One region of the Acidisoma sp. genome, then DNA from elsewhere that is predicted to be linked to it. Evidence: predicted binding sites of a transcription regulator. Region 1 holds the regulator's gene; the other holds the start of a gene.
What was found. Region 1 encodes HrcA, which represses chaperone genes, less so after heat shock. Its sites were predicted from a motif close to GTTNGCACTCNCNNNNNGNGAGTGCNAAC; they were not measured.
Positions count from the first base shown of each region.

Region 2: a site for HrcA is predicted at 6,029-6,057, ahead of ACOEQ1_RS13185 (co-chaperone GroES). Genes of this name have one in related genera too.

Region 1 is NZ_CBDAQN010000003.1:1,307,722-1,318,104, forward strand. Features, by position in the region: gene dnaK (molecular chaperone DnaK) at 1-1,467, opposite strand, end outside; gene ACOEQ1_RS14230 (nucleotide exchange factor GrpE) at 1,632-2,219, opposite strand; gene ACOEQ1_RS14235 (sensor histidine kinase) at 2,333-3,763, opposite strand; gene ACOEQ1_RS14240 (penicillin-binding protein activator) at 3,708-4,979, opposite strand; gene rsmI (16S rRNA (cytidine(1402)-2'-O)-methyltransferase) at 4,946-5,941, shown strand; gene ACOEQ1_RS14250 (polyhydroxyalkanoate depolymerase) at 5,949-7,214, opposite strand; gene ACOEQ1_RS14255 (glutathione S-transferase family protein) at 7,342-7,998, shown strand; gene hrcA (heat-inducible transcriptional repressor HrcA) at 8,083-9,162, opposite strand; gene ACOEQ1_RS14265 (DMT family transporter) at 9,325-10,260, shown strand; gene ACOEQ1_RS14270 (TetR/AcrR family transcriptional regulator) at 10,343-10,383, shown strand, end outside.
Region 2 is NZ_CBDAQN010000003.1:1,090,505-1,100,887, reverse strand. Features, by position in the region: gene ACOEQ1_RS13215 (hypothetical protein) at 1-476, shown strand, start outside; gene ACOEQ1_RS13210 (MFS transporter) at 521-1,735, opposite strand; gene ACOEQ1_RS13205 (AraC family transcriptional regulator) at 1,871-2,803, shown strand; gene tldD (metalloprotease TldD) at 2,804-4,264, opposite strand; gene ACOEQ1_RS13195 (COX15/CtaA family protein) at 4,278-5,372, opposite strand; gene ACOEQ1_RS13190 (usg protein) at 5,543-5,806, opposite strand; gene ACOEQ1_RS13185 (co-chaperone GroES) at 6,135-6,449, shown strand; gene groL (chaperonin GroEL) at 6,502-8,148, shown strand; gene ACOEQ1_RS13175 (cold-shock protein) at 8,434-8,637, shown strand; gene ACOEQ1_RS13170 (glycosyltransferase family 4 protein) at 8,768-9,820, opposite strand; gene rpsU (30S ribosomal protein S21) at 10,057-10,260, opposite strand.

The sequences.
Region 1 (10,383 bases):
GTTCGTCGCCTTGTCCTTGGCCGAAACCGACACGATGCCGTTGGCGTCGATGTCGAACGTGACCTCGACCTGAGGCACGCCACGCGGCGCCGCCGGAATGCCGACAAGATCGAAGTTGCCGAGCATCTTGTTGTCGGCCGCCATCTCGCGCTCGCCCTGGTAGACCTTGATGGTCACCGCGGTCTGGTTGTCGTCGGCGGTCGAGAAGACCTGGCTCTTCTTGGTCGGGATCGTCGTGTTGCGATCGATCAGGCGCGTGAACACGCCGCCCAGCGTCTCGATGCCGAGCGAAAGGGGCGTCACGTCCAGCAGCAGCACGTCCTTCACATCGCCACGCAGCACCGCGCCCTGAACCGCGGCGCCGATCGCCACAACTTCGTCGGGGTTGACGTTGCGCGCGGGCTCCTTGCCGAAGAACTGCTTCACGATCTCGATGACCTTCGGCATCCGGGTCATGCCGCCGACCAGGATCACTTCGTCCACTTCACCGGCGGTGACGCCGGCATCCTTCATGGCCGCCCGGCACGGCGCCAGCGTCCGCTCGATCAGGTCGTCGACGAGGTTCTCGAGCTTCGCGCGCGAAAGCTTCAGCACGAGATGCTTGGGGCCCGAAGCGTCGGCGGTGATGAACGGAAGGTTGATCTCCGTCTCCTTCGCGGAGGAGAGTTCGATCTTGGCCTTCTCAGCAGCTTCCTTCAGCCGCTGCAGGGCGAGTTTGTCCTTCCGCAGGTCGATGCCGTTATCCTTGCGGAACTCTTCCGCGAGGTAATCGATGACGCGGATGTCGAAGTCCTCGCCGCCGAGGAAGGTGTCGCCGTTGGTGCTCTTCACCTCGAACACGCCGTCGCCGATCTCGAGCACGGAGACGTCGAAGGTGCCGCCGCCAAGGTCATACACGACGATGGTGCCCGCGGACTTCTTGTCGAGGCCATAGGCGAGCGCCGCCGCCGTAGGCTCGTTGATGATCCGGAGCACGTCGAGCCCTGCGATGCGGCCCGCATCCTTGGTCGCCTGACGCTGCGCATCATTGAAGTATGCGGGCACCGTGATGACCGCCTGCGTCACCGGCTCGCCGAGATAGGCCTCGGCGGTTTCCTTCATCTTGGTCAGCACGAAGGCCGAAACCTGGCTCGGCGCGTACTTCTCGCCGCGCGCCTCGACCCAGGCATCGCCATTGTCGCCACGGACGATGCCGTAGGGAACCAGCCCCTTATCCTTGGCCACCAGGGGATCGTCGTAGCGGCGGCCGATAAGCCGCTTCACGGCGTAGAGGGTGTTCGATGGGTTGGTGACGGCCTGCCGCTTTGCAGCCTGTCCGACAAGACGCTCTCCGCCCTCCGTAATCGCCACCATGCTTGGCGTTGTCCGAGCACCTTCGCTGTTGTCGATCACGTGGACATCCTTGCCCTCCATGACCGCAACGCAGGAATTGGTGGTGCCGAGGTCGATTCCGATGACCTTGCTCATTCGCAGTCTCCTGTTAAGCGGGAGTTGCCGACCCGAAGCACCGGCGCTCCCCTTGGGAACAACTTATATCTAGATAGCTTTGGACCCTGTCCAAGACAAGCGTTTCATGCCCATTTTTTGGGCAAGCCTGCCGTTCGGAAGGTTCCTGACAAGGCGCCGCCGAGTTAGTGACCGGTGCCCGGCGGGGCCTTGGCGACCACGACCATCGCCGGACGAAGAAGCCGTCCGTTGAGGGTCCAGCCATTTGTCCAAGCCTGGAGGATCGTTCCGGGCGGATGTTCGGCGCTGTCCTGTTCCGCCATCGCCTGATGCAGGTTGGGGTCGAAGAGCTTCCCGGTCGGGTCCTCGGTGGAAACGCCGTTGCGTTCGAGCGTCGCGACAAAGCTGCGACCGATCCCCTCGAAACCTTCGCGCAGCTTGCCGATGATCTCGGCCTCGCCTTCGGCGGGAGCCGGAAGGCTGTCGAGCCCACGCTTCAGGTTCTCGGCCACCTCGACCACGTCCCGGGCAAACTTCTGCACGGCATAAAGCCGCGCATCCTCGACTTCACGCTTCGTGCGGCTGCGGAGGTTCGCCATTTCGGCCTCGGACCGCATCCAGCGCTCGCGCATCTCGTCGCGCTCGGCCTCGAGCTGAGCCAGCCGCTCGACAAAGGCGGCCTCGGAGCCAGGCTCCGCCGCGGCCTCGGATACATCGGGCTGGCCTGGATGGGGATCGAGGGGGTGGGGCATGGTGTTTTCAGTCTCGCTCATGGCCCCAGAATTAGGTTTGTGGAGAGCCGCGCGCAAGTCGCGGACACACGAAATTGCGAGGTGCCAGATACGCATAAGCGGACGAAGGTCGACCGGCCTGTCGCCGGCTGGCGTCATCGCGGCAGCCAGACGCAGAACCGCGAGCCTTGTCCCTCCTCGCTCGTGATGACCAGCTGGCCACGGTGGCGGTTGACGATGTGCTTCACGATCGCGAGGCCGAGCCCGGTGCCGCCGATGGCGCGCGAGCGGCCCTTGTCGACGCGATAGAAGCGCTCGGTCAGGCGCGGGATGTGCGCGCGCGAGATGCCGGCTCCGTCATCGCCCACGGTGAGAACGACGCCCGGGCGGCTGGGCCAGGGCGCGCCCGCAGCCTCGGTGACGGCCACCGTGATGCAACCGCGCTCGCGGCCATACTTCAGCGCGTTGTCGAGAAGGTTCGTGAGAACCTGGGCCATCTGATCGGCATCGCCCGGGATGAGCGGCAGCTCCGAAATGGTGAGATCAAGCCGCACCTGGCGGTCGGCGATCCGCTGCTCGAGGCCTGCAAGCGTCCGCGGCACGAGCTGGGAGAAATCGATCCGCCCCTGCGGCGGCTGGTGTTCCGTCATCTCGATGCGGGACAGGCTGAGGAGGTCATCGATGAGGCGGTTCATCCGCGACGCCTCGCGCGCCATGATCTCGAGGAACCGCTCACGCGCCGGCCCGTCGTCGCGGGCAGGACCCTGCAGCGTCTCGACGAAGCCGATCAGGCTCGCGAGCGGGGTGCGCAACTCATGGCTGGCATTGGCCACGAAGTCGGCGCGCATCCGTTCGACCGCGCGCTCCCGCGTGTGATCGACCAGCAGCACAGAGGCCTGGCGACCGTGGAAAAGCCCGGCATCCATGGGCGTCACGGTCGCGTGGATCTCGCGCGGGACGGGTGCCGCGAAAAACAGGTCGGCGGCCTGAGCCTCGCCTGTCGACAAGGCCTTGTCGATCGCGCCGCGCAACAGCGGGTGGCGCAGCACAGCGGCGGAATCCTCCCCCAGACTATGCCGGGCGGCTTCGTTCGCACGCTGCACGGTGCCGTCAGCGCTGACCAGGATGAGCGGCTCGGGCAGGCGCTCGGTGATGGCCTCCTCCATCCTCAGCAGGCCAGAGAGACGGGCCTGCTCGACGCGCCCTCGTTCGGCGGTCTGGGCCAGGCTGCCCGCGACACGGTCGATCTCCGGCAGCAGCGGCGGCAGGGTCGGCAACCCGGCGACGAAGCGCTGCAGCCGTTCGAGGTCCTGCCGCCAGATCAGCGCGAGCCCAAGCCCGGCCAGGATCTCGACCGTCAGCAGGCAAAGCACGGCGTCGGCGCGGGCCGCACCGACCGCCACGAGCACCAACGCGCCGACGACCGGCACGGTCAGGACAAGCAGCAGCCATCGCCCGATGCCGGGACCATGAATTGGATCCCCAGGGCCGCCGCTTTGCTGGCTGGCTGGAGAGGCGCTCAGCTTGCCCTCAGCTTCCCGGCGACGAAAGCGAGGCCGGCGCGGGCTGGACGATCTGCGCGCCACCGGCGCCGACCTGGAACACAGCCAGTCCGCGGCGTACGTTCCCGTCCGGATCGAGCACCAGAACACCATCGGCGCCGGCGAACCCTGATGGGTTTGTGAGGGCTGCCTGATTGATCACGCCGGTTCCGGTCGCGACTCTGGCGATCGCCCCGGCGTCGTAGGCGATCGCCGCGAGGGGTGAAGGCGGCGCCCCGTAGGCGCTGCTGTAGCTCGCCACGAAGCCCGCGGCGGCGGCGGGATCGGGTGCCGCATAGAGCGCGCCGTTGAAGCCGGCGGCGCTGACCGCGCCCGGATCGGCGGCCCACAGGCCCGGCCCAAGCACGAGAACGGGGCCTGGGTTCACGTCGTAATACGGCATCAGGCTGGCCAGTTCCCCAAGGCCGCTGCCCGTCTCACCCACGAAGAGCGCGGTGAAGGGCGGCGGCGGAATCGGCGTGCGCTCCAGACGGGCCGCTTCCTGCCGTCCGCCTACTGTGTGCGAGCCGCGCAGTTGCTTGATCTGGGCGTCGATCGGACCGCGCCGGCCGGCGTAATCGGAAAGCGATCGCAACGCATTGTTCATCGACGAGAAGCTGCCAGCGGCATAGGTCTGGACCGTCGCCGAGGCCGCGTCGGTCTGCAACGCGCGGCCAATGGCGTCGCCGAGCGGCGTCTGGGGCAGCAGCGCGGCGATCGTCCCGTGGCCCTGCGTACTGGCCGCCTGCACCAGAGCCTGCACCTGTGCCGCGGGCGTGATACCGAGCGTCCACAGCCCCGGACGTGCCTCGCTGGAATCCGAGGTCAGGGACAGCACCTCGACATGAGCAGGCATGGTGACCGGTGCGACGGCCGCTGCCTCGGTGTCGGTCAGCGGACCGATGATGATTCCGGCGCCATCCGCCACCGCCTGCTTCGCCGCCGCCGCCGCGCCGGGCGCCGTGCTGCCGGTGTCGATCACGTCGAGCGAGGTGGCGCCCGCGCCCAACCCGAGCTTGACCGCATTGACGATCGAGGGAGCCGCCGCCGCATAGGCCCCGGTCAGGGGCGCGAGCAATGCGACACGGTTGCCGGCAGGCGGCGGCACGGAGGGCGCACCCGGCGCGCCCAAGACTTGCGGCCCGCCGCTGCCCGACGGCAGAGTGCCTGGGACACCGACAGGTTCGGCGCAACTCGCAAGGCCGAGAAGAGCGGCGAGGAGAGCAGATGCCCGAGCAAGATGCACGTAGTGACCCCCCATCTGACCGTGATCCGTCTGAATCCGATCCGTCTGAACTCGATCAGCCGGGTAATCCGTCCCCGGCCGGCGATACCTGGCCGCGTCTCGGCGGTGAGCCAGCCTGTCTTGTGCTGGTTTCCACGCCGATCGGCAACCTGGGCGACATGACAGCGCGCGCCGTCACCGTGCTGAAGTTGGCGGACATCGTTCTTTGTGAAGATAGCCGGGTCACCGCGCGGCTGCTTTCCGCTCTCGGGATAAAGGCGCGGCTGGAGCCTTTCCACGACCACAACGAGGACCAACGCATCCCCCGGCTGCTGGAGGGGGCCAAATCCGGGCAGAAGCTGGCTTTGGTCAGCGACGCGGGCACGCCGCTCATGTCCGACCCCGGCTACCGCCTGGTGCGCGCCGTCGTGGCCGCGGGGCTCGTCGTCACCGCCATTCCCGGCCCCAATGCCGCCGTGACCGCGCTGGCCCTCTCCGGCCTGCCGCCCCACCCATACCTGTTCCTGGGTTTCCCGCCGGCACGCGGCGCGGCGCGGCGGACCGCCTTCGCGTCACTTCGCGCAGCGGAAGCCGCAGGGCTATCGGCGTCGATGGTGTGGTACGAGTCGCCGCATCGGATCGCGGAGATGCTTGGCGATTTGCTGACGGTGTTCGGCGACCGTCCGGCCGCCCTCGCCCGGGAACTTACGAAGCACTTCGAGGAGGTGCGGCGGGGTTCGCTCTCAACGCTGATCGCAGGCACCGCCGCCGATCCGCCCCGCGGCGAAATCACCGTGGTGCTGGGGCCGCCGGACGCCGCACAGCCTCAGGTCGGCGAGGACCATGCCGAGAGCCTCGACGCCCGGCTACGGGTCGAACTGGAGCGCAGCCGGTTGCGCGAGGCAGTCGCGATCGTGGCCGCCGAGACCGGACTGCCGCGCCGGCAGGTTTATGCCCGCGCGCTCATCCTGACCGGCGAAGCAAAGAACCAAGACTGACCGTCGGTCAGTTGCTCATTTCGATCACGGCACGCACCTTCGGATAGATCTCGCGCGCCCACTGGCTGCCGCTGAAGACGCCGTAATGGCCGACGCCCGTCTGCAGATGGTGGTTCTTCATCGTCGTGGGCAGGCCCGTGCAGAGATCGAGCGCCGACATCGTCTGGCCGATGCCGCAGATGTCGTCCCGCTCGCCCTCGACCGTCAGGATCGTCGTGCGCGTGATGGCACCGGGGTCGACGCGCTCTCCACGATGGGTCAGGCGGCCGAGCGGGAGATCGTGATCCTGGAAGATGCGCTTCACCGTCTCGAGAAAGAACTCCGCCGGCAAATCCATCACCGCCAGATACTCGTCGTAGAAGCGGCGATGAAGATCGGCCCGGGCAACATCGCCGGCGACGATGTTGCGGCGCTGGGCAACCTCAGCCCGGAGGTGACGCTCGAAATTCATCGCGATGAAGGCGCTCAGCTGCATGAATCCGGGATAGACACGGCGATTGGCGCCCTTGAAGCGCCAGGGCACGACGCCGATCAGGTTGTTTTCGAACCAGTCGATCGGGCGTTGCTGCGCCAGAAGGTTCACCTTGGTCGCCGCGATGCGCGTGTCGATTGGGCCCGCCATCAGCGTCATGCTGCGCGGCGTCGCGATGTTGCCCTCGCGGGCCATGACGGAAACAGCCGCCAAGACCGGGACCGCTGGCTGGCATACGGCGAGAACATGGCTTCCGGGCCCGATGGCTTCCAGCTGGTGGATGACATGATCGGTATAGTCGTCGAAACCGAAAACTCCGGCCTCGAGCGGAACATCACGCGCGTTCTTCCAATCGGTCAGGAAGACATCGTGGTCGGCAAGCAGCGTCTGCACGGTGTTCCGGAGCAACGTCGAGAAGTGGCCCGACATCGGCGCCACCACCAGAAGCCGCGGCTGCCGAACACCGGTTTCCTTGCGGAAGTGGACCAAAGAGCAGAAGGGTGTGTCGAGCACGACCTCCTCCACGATCTCCACCGGCTTGTTGCCCACCACCACCGGCTTGATGGCGAAAGCGGGCCGCTCATGCGTGACGGCGGTGCGCCAGATCATCTCCATGGCAGCCGACGCTTCGCGCAACAGCCTGTTCTGCGGCGCATTCGGCTGTAGCTGGCCGAGGACGTTGTCGAAGAAATGCGCCATGCGGCGGGCCGGGGCCATCATCTCCGCCTGGGCCTGGTAGAGCTGGTAGAGCATGGGCGTGCCGAGCGACGCCATCACGTCCGAGAACGGGAGACCCGCCACAGGGCGCGCCATCTCGTAGAACAAGGACTGGCGGTTTTTTTCGTCTGGACTGGGCCATCCATTACGCTCAAGCCCAAGGCTCTGATACAGTGGGTCACCGTCGCTTTTCGGATACAGGACGCCGTTCATGGCCGAGGCCACGCTTCTCATAAGTAGCAAGAACTATTCCTCCTGGTGTCTCAGGGGATGGTTGATCACCCGACTGTCAGGCTTGCCGTTCCGCGAGGAGTTCGTGGCGGTCGATAATGCGGCAGTCCGTGCCGAACTCCTGCTGCGTTCCTCTTCGATCCTGGTGCCAACGCTGGTCCATGATGGCGTTACCATATGGGACACTTTGGCAATTTCCGAATACCTCAACGAGCTTAGGCCAGAAGCACAGATGATCCCCGCGGACCGCCAAGCCCGGGCCCGCTGCCGCGCCATCTGCGGCGAGATGCACTCCGGCTTCTCCGCCTTACGCTCCTCTCTGCCGATGAACCTGCACGCGCACCGGCCGGGCTTCGTCATCTGGTCGGCCGCGCGTGCTGATATTGACCGCATCCTCAGTATCTGGGACGACTGCTTAACGACTTGGAAAGGGCCGTATCTATTCGGAGAAAGGTTGTCGGTCGCTGATGCGATGTATGCCCCGGTCGTGACACGCTTCCTAACGTACGACGTGAAACTGGACGAGCGCGCCGCTCGCTATTGCCGTGACATCATGGCTTGGCCCGACATGGCCGATTGGGTCGCAGCTGCAAAGGAAGAGCCGCAAGAGATCACCGAGCTCGAGGTCGAATTCTAATCGACTGGAACCCGGTTCTAACATCGAATGATGCAGTGCGGTAGACATCCGGAAGAACCGGCAGATACGTCGGAAGCCGGCAGCCTACCCTAAAAGACGGCCTACAACCCGCGCCGTGTAGTCGACGACCGGGATTACCCTTCCATAATTGATGCGCGTAGGCCCGATGACGCCAATCGCGCCGACGATGCGGTTCTTGGCGTTTCGAGCCGGAGCCACGATCATCGAAACGCCCGCCGACCCGAAAAGGCCGCTCTCGGACCCGATGAAGATGCGGACGCCGTCGGAGGTCTCGGCAAGCTCCAGCAGGCGCAGCATCGTTTCCTGCGCCTCCAGCCGCTCGAAGAGCATCTGGATCGACGCCAGCTTCTCGATCTGCGTCACATCGGCCAGCAGCCGGCCCTGCCCCCGCACGATGAGGTTGCCGCCGCGGCCCTCGCCGCCCCAGGTCGCGAGCCCGGCCTCGATGATGCCGGCCGCCAGCTCATCCAGGGTGTCGCGGTCGCGGGTGATCTCCTCGACCATGTCGCGTCTGAACTCGGCGAGCGTCCGCCCCAGCAGCCGGGCGTTCAGGAAGTTGCTCGCCTCCTGCAAGGCCGAGGGTGGCACGCCGATCGGAATGTCGATGACGCGGTTCTCGACCTGACCCTCGGAAGACACCAGGACCACCAGCGCCCGCCCCGAGGCGAGCGGCACGAACTCGATATGCTTGAGCGCGCCCTCCGCCTTGGGCGCCAGAACCAGACCTGCGGCCGAAGAGAGGCCCGATAGCATCGTCGATGCCTCGGCCAGCGTGTCCTGCAGGCTGCGGCCGTGGCTGAGTAGCGCCGCGTCGATCGCCTCGCGGTCCTCGTCGCCCAGATCTCCGAACTGCAGAAGGCCGTCGACGAAGAGCCGCAGCCCGCGATCCGTCGGCAGCCGGCCTGCCGAGGTATGCGGCGCGTAGAGCAACCCGGCTTCGGTCAGATCGGCCATGACGTTGCGGATCGTTGCCGGGGACAGCGCCAGAGGGAGGCGGCGGGAGAGCGTGCGGCTGCCGACCGGCTCGCCGGTCTCCACATACTGCTCGACGATTTCGCGGAGGACAGCAGCTGACCGGCTGTCCAGCCCCTGGGGCAGAATGGCTGGCTGGTAAGGCAAGTTCGGTCGGCTGGTGGCGTCCATCGATACTCCATTATCACATAGGCGGGCTAGCCCGGCGGCTCAAATGTAGGCGGCGGCTCCCAGCCCGAAGTCACCTGCTTTGCAATGACCTTCCAGCCATGCGACAGACATAGTCCTCTCCCGCACACCTTTGTGCAAAGCAGGGGCCAGGGAGACATCGCGATGCTGCGGGTGGGCCGTCTGACAAGCCAGTCCTTCACCGTGTCGCGGTGGCAGGCTCGCAGCGGTCTCGGCCCGACAGCGACGGGCTTTCTCGTGGTCCTCCTCGCCTACTTCACCTTCGCTCTGCACGACGCCCTCGTGAAGCTGCTCGTCACGCACTTCGCGGCCTCAGAAATTCTTTTCATGCGCAGCCTGACCGCACTGGCGCTCTGCCTCGTCATCGGCGGGCGCAGCACCGTTACCCGTGGGCTATTCTCGCCGATGCGGGGCAAGCTGCTCGGCCGCGCCGTGCTGACCTTCGTCGCCTGGTTGCTCTACTACTCCTCAGGCCGTTACCTCGGTCTTGCGCAGATGATCACAATCTACTTCGCGAGCCCCTTGCTGATCGCGGTCATGGCCGGCCCGCTGCTGGGCGAGCGGGTGCCGCCCATCCGCTGGGTGGCGCTGGCCCTCGGCTTCGTCGGCGTGGTGCTTGCCGCGCGGCCGCATGGGGGCAGCCCGCTCCTGCCCGTGATCTGCGTCGGCACCGCCGCAGTCATCTGGGCCTATGCAATGATCCTCATGCGCCAGATCTCGGCAGAACTGCGTGGCTGGGACCAGGTTTTCGTCATCGCGGTGCTGTTCCTGGTCGGCTGCGGGGCGAGCCTGCCGTTCGTCTGGAAAACGCCGAGCCTCCCCAGCCTGCTCATGATGCTGGGGCTCGGCGTCCTCTCCACGATCGCGCAGCTGCTTCTGATCGAAGGGGTCAAGCTGGCCCAGGCCAGCGTCGTCGCGCCGATGGAGTTCAGCGGGCTGCTCTGGAGCTTCGTGTTCGGCTACCTCATCTTCGGCGACGTGCCGCCGGCCGGCGTCTTCATGGGCGCCGGGCTCATCCTGACCAGCGGCGCCATGGTGGTGACGAGCGAGTTGCGGCGCAGCCGGCGGATCGGACCCTGACACAGGTTGTTACTTCTTTTTCTGGGAAGAAGCGCTTCTATCCCGGCGGGTGGCCAGAACATGAGGGCGGTGCAGGGTTGCGATGAGGATCGATCACGACCGGCCCCCTGAGCGAGCTGGGGC
Region 2 (10,383 bases), 220 kb from region 1:
ACCCCCCGGCCGTGCCTTCCGCGGGGATCACGCCGATGCCGATGACCTCGCCCGCCGGCCAGCCTCAGCCAGGCTATCCCCAGACGAGCTATCCCCAGACGAGCTACCCCCAGACGAGCTACCCTCAGACGAGCTACCCCCAAGCTGGCACTCCCCCGACCGCTTACCCCCAGCAGGGTTACCCGCAACCGGGCCAGCCGCAGCAGGATGACGCCGCGCCCACGATGCCGAGCAGCGACCTGGGTCTGCCTCAGGGAAATCCTGTGCCGCTGACGCCGCCCGCGCCCGCTGTCGCTCCGGCGCCCGAGCCCTCTGCCGCTCCGTCCCCGGCCGAGCAACTGGTGCCGTCTCAGCCGCCGTCACTCGCCGCACCGGCGCCATCCGCCCCGACACCGACACCGACACCGACACCGGCACCTGCGCCGCGCGCCAACTCGTCGACGCTGCCGCCTCTGCCGCCGACGATCACTCCGTAGAGGATTTTACCCAAGCTACTGCAGGCCGGTGGCCGGCTGGCCTGCTACTGCAGGCCGGTGACTGTCTCCGGCTGAAGGCTTCGCGTCACGCGTCCGAAGACGAGGCACGCGGTCAGCAGAAGCAGGATGCCGCCGGCCAGGAAGACGCCGACGACGCCACTGAAGCCGAACACCAACCCGCCCAAAGCAGCGCCCGATGCGATGGACAGCTGGATCGCCGCGACCAGAATCCCGCCCCCACTTTCTGTTTCGTCAGGCACGGCGCGCGCCATCCAGGTCGACCAGCCAACCGGCATCGCTCCGAACGCCATTCCCCAGAGCGCCACGAGAAGCGCATGCACCGGCAGCCCAACGTGCAGAACAGCGAGAACCACGCCTGCCGCACCGATAACAACCGGCGCGAAAGTCAGCGTGAGGCGCAGGCTGCGCTCCAACAGGACCCCGGCGAGCAGCGTGCCGACAAAATTCGCCAGACCGAACCCCAGCAGCATCAGGGCGATGCCGCTCGTTCCGACCCCTGCGACGTCCTCCAAAAACGGCCGCACGTAGGTAAACAGCGCGAAGTGCCCGCCAAAGACGAGCACGCAGCACAGCATGCCAAGCCTGACGCCCGGCCGCAGCAAGACCTCCACCAGCGTGGTCAGCCGCGAGACGTGACGGGACGCGAGGCTCGGCAGGAACGCCATCTGGCAGAGGAGCGTCACCACCCCGATGAGGGTCGCCAACAGGAAGACGCTGCGCCACCCCCAAAGCCCGCCGATGTAGCTGCCGAGCGGCACCGCGACGATCGTCGCGACCGAGACGCCGCTGAACAGGATGGATAGCGCCCGCGGCACCATGGGCGTCGGCACGAGACGTATGGCGACGGCCATCGCCATGCTCCAGAACCCGCCAAGCCCGACGCCGAGCAAGACGCGCCCGAGCAGCAGCAGCAAGAAGTCCGGTGCCGCCGCAACCAGCAGGTTCGACAGGATGAGAAGGACCGAGAAGCCCATCATGACGATCCGACGATCCAGCCCACGAGTGACGACAGCGGCCAGAAGGGCTGAGACCAGCGCCACCAGGGCGGTTGCCGTGACCGCCTGGCCTGCCAAAGCCTCCGAGATGCCGAGGCCGGACGCCATGGGGGTCAGCAGGCTGGCGGGAAGGAACTCGGCCGTCACCAGCCCGAAGACGCCGAGCGTCAGAGAAAAGACAGCAGGCCAGGAGGCCCGTTCAGGCACCTCCGCCGCCCAGCTCCGGTCCGCGTAGTCGCTCATCAAGGTCCTCGTTCGATCTGTTGTCCGCTAGATAGACTGGGACGGCCGGACGATCCATGATAGCAAGTCCGCTTCTGTTGATCGAAAGTCCATAGAATGGCCTCGGCAGGTGCCATCCCGCCCCCGCTTGACCTGATGAGCGAGTTACTGCTCGGCATGCGCCTGCGCGGCGTCCAATACAGGCGTATCGAAGTCGCTCCGCCCTTTGGTGTCGGTTTCGACGGTGGGCCGGACCGCGCCCATCTGCACGTGGTCGTGGCGGGCACCGTCTTTCTTCGTGGCGAGACGGGAGCGATATCCACCCTGGCTGCCGGCACGGCCGTTTTCCTGCCGCATGGTGGCAAGCACCAGCTATTATCCGCCGTTGATCTGCCTTGCCGCGACATCACCAGCTTCACGGGCGAGCCGGTCTGCGATGCTCTGTCCGACATCAAGGACTGCGCCGGAAGACCCGACTGTCCGGAAAACACCGTCATCTTCAGCAGCTGCATGGAGTTCGATCTGGGGGGCATGCAGCGCCTCGTGCGCCTGATGCCGGAAGCCATGATCGCGGGCACGCTGTCCGAGCGTCATCCAGAGGTCCTGCCGATCCTGAAGGCGATGGAGAACGAGGTCTGCGGCCGCCGCGTGGGCTTCGCGGGCATTCTGGGACGGCTCGCCGATGTCTTGTCCGCCATCATCGTGCGCGGCTGGATCGAATGCGGATGCGATGGCGCCTCGGGGGTGGTGGACGCCTTGCGCGATCCGCGCCTTGTCGGCGCACTCGCCGCGCTGCATCGCGATCCCGGACGAAACTGGACGGTCGCCGATCTGGCGGCCGAAACCGGCACCTCACGCTCCGTGTTCGCGGAACGCTTTCATGCCATCACCGGCGTCACCCCGTTGCGCTACGCCGCGGAATTGCGGATGAGGCTCGCGACGCAATGGATCGGGAGCGACAAGCTGCCAATCGACGCAGCCGCTGAACGCCTGGGATACGCCTCCCAGGCGGCCTTCAGCCGCGCCTTCAAGCGTGTCACGGGGCACTCGCCCGGAACCTCGCGGCCCTCGCAGGGTTCCGCGCCGTAATCAGCTGGCGGTGCCGCCGACGGTGAGCCCCATCATCTTCATGTGCGGCTGCCCCACGCCGACCGGCACGCCCTGGCCTTGCTTGCCGCAGGTGCCGATGCCGGGATCGAGCGCCAGATCATTTCCGACCATGGTCACCTTCGTCAGCGCATCAGGCCCGTTGCCGATGAGCGTCGCGCCCTTCACCGGGGCGCCCAGCTTGCCGTCCTCGATGAGATAGGCCTCGCTCGCCGAGAAGACGAACTTGCCGGAGGTGATGTCGACCTGCCCGCCGCCGAAATTCACCGCGTAGAGGCCGCGCTTGACCGAGCGGATCATCTCCTCGGGCGTGTGGCCGCCGTTCAGCATGATGGTGTTGGTCATGCGCGGCATCGGCGCGTGAGCATAGGATTGCCGCCGGCCGTTGCCGGTGGCGCGCATGCCCATCAGCCGCGCGTTCATCCGGTCCTGGATGTAGCCGACGAGAATGCCGTCCTCGATCATCACCGTGCGGCTGGTGGGAGTTCCCTCGTCGTCGACGGTGAGGCTGCCGCGCCGGTCGGGCAGGGTGCCGTCGTCCACGACCGTCACGCCGGGGCTCGCGATCCGCTGGCCGAGCAGCCCCGAGAAGGCCGAGGTCTTCTTGCGGTTGAAATCACCTTCGAGCCCGTGGCCGATCGCCTCATGCAGCAGGATGCCGGGCCAGCCCGAGCCGAGCACAACCTCCATCTCGCCCGCCGGAGCGGCAACGCTTTCGAGGTTCAGGAGCGCCTGACGCAACGCCTCGTCGGCGGCACCCCGCCAGACCGCCGGGTCCATCACGTGGCTGTAGCTGAAACGCCCGCCGGTGCCGTGGCCGCCCGTCTCGCGCCGCCCATTCTGCTCGACCACGACCGAGACGTTGAGGCGCACGAGGGGCCGGAGGTCGGCGACGCGGCTGCCGTCGGCGCGCAGAATCTGCACCGCCTGCCACTCGCCGTACATCGAGGCCATCACCTGGGTGACACGGGAATCCTTGGCGCGGGCGTAGGCGTCGATCTCGGATAGCAGCCCGGCACGCACGGCGAACTCGCTGCCGCGCAAGGGGTTCTCGTCACTGTAGAGGCGCTGATTGGTCGCCTGCGGCGCCGCGGCGAAAGTGCCTGCATGGCCGGTGCGGACCGCACGCACGCTGTCCGCCGCGCGGGTCAGCGCGTCGTGCGAGATTTCGCCGGCATGGGCGTAGCCGGTGGCCTCGCCGGCCACCGCCCGCAGCCCGAACCCGAGGGAGGTGTCGGAACTCGCCGTGCGGATGCGCCCGTCTTCCAGCGAAAGGGCTTCGCTTTCCCGGTATTCGAGAAACAGCTCGCCGTCATCGGCGCCGGTCAGCGTTTCCGAGACGATGTGCTCGGCTGCTGCGCGATCGAGCAACGAGCCACCCTGGCTCCCCGCTTGACCAAAGAACAAACCATCGGTGGTTTCGAGTGGTGTGGCGGACGGCATCATGGCGATGACCTTATGTCTGAGCGTGAGCGCGGGCTCCGCGAAGGCTATGGAGCGCGATTAGGCCGGCGCTGAGCAGAAGAACCGCGACGACCTGGTGCAGGGTCGCAAGATCGACCGGCACCACCAGCAACAATGTGGCGACGCCGAGCACGTATTGCACCACTACAACGACCCCGAGCGCAAGCATCGCATCACGGGGCCCTTGTGGCAGTCTCAGCTGGCGGCTGGAGCCCCACAGAACGGCGGCCAAGGTTGTGACAGCCGTCGCGGTGGCAAGCAGACGGTGGTCGAACTGGATGGCAGCCAGCGTGTGGAACCAGTTCATCCAGAAGGGGTGCAGAGCGTCGTAACCACGGGGGATGATCCGGCCACCCATGAGCGGGAAGCTGTTGAAGACGTAGCCGGCGCGGCTGCCGGCGGTGAACCCGCCTGCGATGATGGTGAGAGCCGTCAGCACGACCACCGCGATCACCAGCCGGCGCAGGCCGACGCTGCCCGGGACGGCAGGCGGGTAAGGCACCCACTCGGTCATCGCGACCCAGAGGATGGCGGCGTAGAGCACCAGGGCGACCACAAGATGCGCGACAAGCCGCAACGTCTGCACATGGTCGCTGTCCGGGAAGAAGCCCGACGACACCATGAACCAGCCGACGAACCCCTGGACGCCCCCGAGGCAGAAGATGACGATCAGCCCCGGCAACAGCTTGCGGCGGATCTGCCCTCTCACGGCAAAATAGATCAGCGGGAGGAGGAAGGCGATGCCGGTCAGCCGGCCCCAGAAGCGGTGGATCCATTCCAGCCAGAAGATGTGCTGGAAGCTGGTCAGGTCGAACCCCAGCGGCTGCATTTTGTACTGGGGGATCGTCTTGTAGATCGCGAAGAGGCGCTCCCACTCGGCGGAGGAAAGCGGCGGCACGATGCCGCTGATGGGCTGCCAATCCATGATGGAAAGACCCGAGCCGGTCAGCCGGGTCGCGCCCCCCAGGCCTATCATGACCAGCAGCATGACGCAGATTGTAAAGAGCCAAATTGCGACGGCGCGCCGCGCGCCGATAGATGGCACGCCCGTCGAGCGGCCATGAGCGATCACGAGGTCGAAGGGCATGGAACCTCTGGAGAGGGTTGCGATGCCCCTATCTAGGCGCGCGACGGGCTTCGCGCCTCCCAAAAATAATGAGCAAAACGTAAGACGCAGATCGCAACATGTGTGCGCGCGCAATCTTGAAGAGACGCGCCGGCCTCCGGGAGGGGCCGGAGCAGCCTATGAGCAACGTCCTAATGCAGCGCCAGGCTATGCGCGACGTGCCGCCACTGCGGCGGGGCGATCAGCTTTCCGGCGGTGCCGACGCGGACGGAGTGCAGCTTGCCCTCCAACTCGCGCGACCAAAACTCCAGGAACTTCTTCAGGCTCGGATAATCCGGCGCCCGATCCATATCTTGCCAGATGTAGCTCTGTAGGACCGCGGGGTGGTCAGGCAGCCGATAGAGGATCTCGGCAGTGGTGAGGCGGTAGTCACGAAGCTGGAGAGCCAGGCTCATTCTGTCGTCCTTGCTGCTAATCTATGGTGGGATCCGTCAAATCACCTTTAGCGGTCATTCAGTGCCCTCGGCCGTCTGGCGCGGCTGGACCCAGGGATGTCAGCAAGATGACAAACATCGCCGCAAAGAAGCAAGAAGAATCGAATGAGATCAAACGCTTAGCACTCGTCACCAGGGAGTGCTGCCTAAGTCGTTGACATCCTGGAAACCTTTGACTAGACCGCTGGCACTCTCACGAAGAGAGTGCCAACCGTGCTTGCCGGTGCCGCAGTTCAAGGGCCGCCCGCACGGCGCAGAAGGTCAACATAAGCATTCAGGAGCGATCCGAATGAAGTTCCGTCCCCTGCACGACCGCGTCGTCGTTCGCCGCCTCACCGCGGAAGAGAAGACTGCCGGCGGCATCATCATCCCCGACACTGCCAAGGAAAAGCCCATGGAGGGCGAGATCGTGGCCGTGGGCCCGGGCGCGCGTAACGAGCGCGGCGAGATCGTCGCCCTCGACGTGGTCGCCGGCGACCGCATTCTGTTCGGCAAGTGGTCGGGCACCGAGGTCAAGATCGACGGCGAGGAGCTGTTGATCATGAAGGAGTCTGACATCATGGGCATCATTGCCGGCGGTGTTGAGGCGAAGAAGGCGGCCTGAGCGGCGCTCTCTTCACCGGCTTAATCCGCAATCAGCATAAGGATAAAACTCCATGGCAGCGAAAGACGTTCGCTTTTCCACCGACGCCCGGGCCCGCCTGCTTCGCGGCGTCGACATTCTCGCCGACGCGGTGAAGGTGACGCTGGGCCCCAAGGGCCGCAACGTCGTCCTCGACAAGAGCTTCGGCGCCCCGCGCATCACCAAGGACGGTGTGACGGTCGCGAAGGAAATCGAGCTTGCCGACAAGTTCGAGAACATGGGCGCGCAGATGGTGCGCGAAGTCGCCAGCAAGACGAACGACCTGGCAGGCGACGGCACGACGACCGCAACTGTTCTGGCTCAGGCCATCGTGCGTGAGGGCCTGAAGGCCGTCGCCGCGGGCATGAACCCGATGGACCTTAAGCGCGGCATCGACAAGGCGGTGGCGCTGGTCGTGACCGAACTCAGCACGCGCTCGCGCAAGATCACTACGCCCTTCGAGACCGCTCAGGTCGGCACCATCTCCGCCAACGGCGAGGCCGACATCGGCCAAAAGATTTCGGAAGCGATGCAGAAGGTCGGCAACGAGGGTGTCATCACCGTCGAAGAGAGCAAGGGCATCGAAACCGAACTCGACGTTGTCGAGGGCATGCAGTTCGACCGCGGCTACGTCTCTCCGTACTTCATTACCAATCCGGAGAAGATGGTCGCCGACCTCGACAGCCCGTACATCCTCATCCACGAGAAGAAGCTCTCCGGCCTGCAGCCGATGCTGCCGCTGCTGGAAGCCGTTGTGCAGTCCGGCAAGCCGCTGCTCATCATCGCCGAGGATGTCGAGGGTGAGGCGCTGGCCACGCTCGTCGTCAACAAGCTGCGTGGCGGCCTGAAGATCGCGGCCGTGAAGGCTCCGGGCTTCGGCGATCGCCGCAAGGCCATGCTGGAAGACATCGCGATCCTGACCGGCGGCCAGGTGATCAGCGAAGATCTCGGCATCAAGCTCGAGACCGTGACGCTCGCCATGCTCGGCCGGGCCAAGAAGGTCCTGATCGAGAAAGAGAACACAACGATCGTGGAAGGCGTCGGCAAGAAAGAGGACATCGCCGGTCGCTGCGCCCAGATCCGGGCTCAGATCGAGGAGACGACCTCCGACTACGACCGCGAGAAGCTGCAGGAGCGGCTGGCGAAGCTTGCCGGCGGCGTCGCTGTCATTCGCGTCGGCGGCTCGACCGAAGTCGAGGTGAAGGAGCGCAAGGATCGCGTCGACGACGCGCTGCATGCGACCCGCGCCGCGGTCGAGGAAGGCATCGTGCCGGGCGGCGGCGTGGCGCTGACGCGCGCGTCGGTGATCCTGCACGGCCTCAAGGGTGACAACTCCGACCAGACCTTCGGCATCGAGATCGTCCGCAAGGCGATCCAGACGCCGCTGCGCCAGATCGCGGAGAATGCCGGCGCCGATGGTGCTGTCATTGCCGGCAAGGTGCTGGAGCGGGATGAATACAACTGGGGTTATGACGCCCAGACGGGCGACTTCAAGGACCTGGTTGCAGCCGGCATCATCGACCCGACAAAGGTCGTGCGTACGGCGCTGCAGGATGCGTCGTCCGTTGCGGGTTTGCTCGTGACGACCGAGGCGATGGTTGCCGAGCGTCCCGAGAAGAAGGCCCCGCCGATGCCCGGCGGTGGCGGCGGCATGGGCGGCATGGGCGACATGGACTTCTAAGTCGTCTGTCGGCGATTGGTCAGGCGGGACAGGCCGGGAAAAGGCTTGCTCCGCCGAGGCCGGTTCCTATTGTGATTTCGGAACGAGGGGCGGGTTTTACCCGCCCCTTTTTCTATGCGTTGTTGGTGCGTCCATTGCGATTGACAACCCCTACTGTTTTCTGCATGGCTAATGCGCGTTCGAAGTCTGGCCGGCCTTGTTGCGCCTCTGTCTGACGGCGTCGCCAATGCTCCCGGGCCTGATTGGTGCGGCGCGCGGTTTACTCGAGACGGAGTGGATACAGCTATGGCGATCGGCACTGTGAAGTGGTTCAACACCACGAAGGGCTTTGGGTTCATCATGCCACAGGATGGCGGCAAGGACGTATTCGTCCACATAACCGCTGTTCAGGCAGCAGGCCTCCGAGGCCTGAACGAGGGCCAGAAGGTCAGCTACGAAGTGGCAATGGAACGTGGCAAGGCTGCCGCGACAAACCTCAAGGCCATCTGATCAATCCGACCCTGCTCACGTCCCGCATTTCCGAGGGATAGCGACGGGAGCTGAGACCGCGTTGCAAGTAGAAGACCTAAGGCGCGCCGTCTCGGCGCGCCTTATCGTTGCCGGTATGTGAAGCCCCGGCTCACTTCACGAGGCGCAGGCGCGGACGGCGCGATGCGGACACGCTGCGGTAGATCGAAAGATAGTCCTCGGCCATCCGGCGCGCAGTGAAACGTTCTTCGAACATCGCGCGCACACCTGCACGAGGGATTGTGGGCAGGCGCCGAACGGCGGCGACCGCGCTCATTTCATCCTCGACGATGAAGCCGGTAACGCCATCATCGATGATTTCCGGCACGGAGCCATGGTTGTAGGCGATCACGGGCGTGCCGCAGGCCATGGCTTCGATCATGACCAACCCAAACGGTTCGGGCCAGTCGATCGGCATCAGGAGGGCGCGGGCGCCGCTGAGGAACGCCGGTTTCTGCTGCTCGTTGATCTCTCCAACCAGTTCGACACCGCCGTCGGCAATCATCGGTTTGATAACGGTCTCAAAATATTCTGCGTCGACACGGTCGATTTTAGCCGCGATCTTCAGGGGGATGCCGGCAGCGCGCGCGATGCGGATGGCGCGGTCCGGGCGCTTCTCGGGGCAGATGCGTCCCAGGAAGGCAAGGTAGGAGGGCGTCGCGGCCTGCGGCGTAAGAAGTTCGGCCGGCAATCCGTGTAGCACCGTGCCCACGTAGTGCGCCTCCTTGAGGGGACGGCGTTGCGCTTCAGAAATCGAGACGATGTTCATTGGTGGCAGCGCGGCATAGACAGGACGCAGTTCCGGCAGGTCAAGCCGGCCGTGCAGCGTGGTCACGAACGGGATGTTGTGGCGCGCGAACAGGGACGCCGGCCAGTAATCGAGGTGGAAATGCAGCACGTCGAATTCGTCGGCCCGCTGTCGCACGCGCTCCAGCAGAAGGGCGAGCGGCGCCGACCAGTCCCTGATCGTCGTGTCGAGGCGCAGCGCCTGCGGCCAAACTGCATCGAGTTCCGCCGAGGTCACGGAATCGCCGCTGGCGAACAGCGTAACCTCATGGCCGAGCGCCACCAGTTCTTCTGTCAGATACGAAACGACACGCTCGGTTCCACCATAGAACTTGGGGGGGACCGCCTCAGCTAGCGGCGCAATCTGCGCAATGCGCATTCTTCTCTCTCCTGCGTTAAGCGGGTATCTGCTTTGTTGAGGTAACAGATAAGAGAAGATCCTGGCCTTGCTGAGGCAAAGGGGTGCCGCGCTTGCGGCAGAACAAGGCGTAATGTTCAAGCCATTGAATCAACAGAGGTTCTTGACGGTAACATTATTGTGCGATGCAGCAAGTCACAAAAAAACCCGCCGGTGACGGCGGGTTTTCAACTTGTCGGACGTTTGTGTGGCAGGGCTTAGAAGCCCTCGCGCTCCAGACGCTTACGCTCCATCTTGCGAGCCCGGCGCACGGCTTCGGCGGCTTCCCGCGCGCGGCGCTCCGACGGCTTTTCAAAATGGCGACGCAGCTTCATTTCACGGAAGATCCCTTCCCGCTGCATCTTCTTCTTAAGCGCCTTGAGCGCCTGATCAACATTGTTGTCACGAACGAGAACCTGCACTTGGCCGCCTGCTCCATCTCTCTGGATTACATATAAGGTGGACTAGCGTCTGCTGACGCATGCCCCAGATCAGGGCGGCGCTATAACATGATCACCTGTTTGCTCCAACCGCTTTCCGCCACA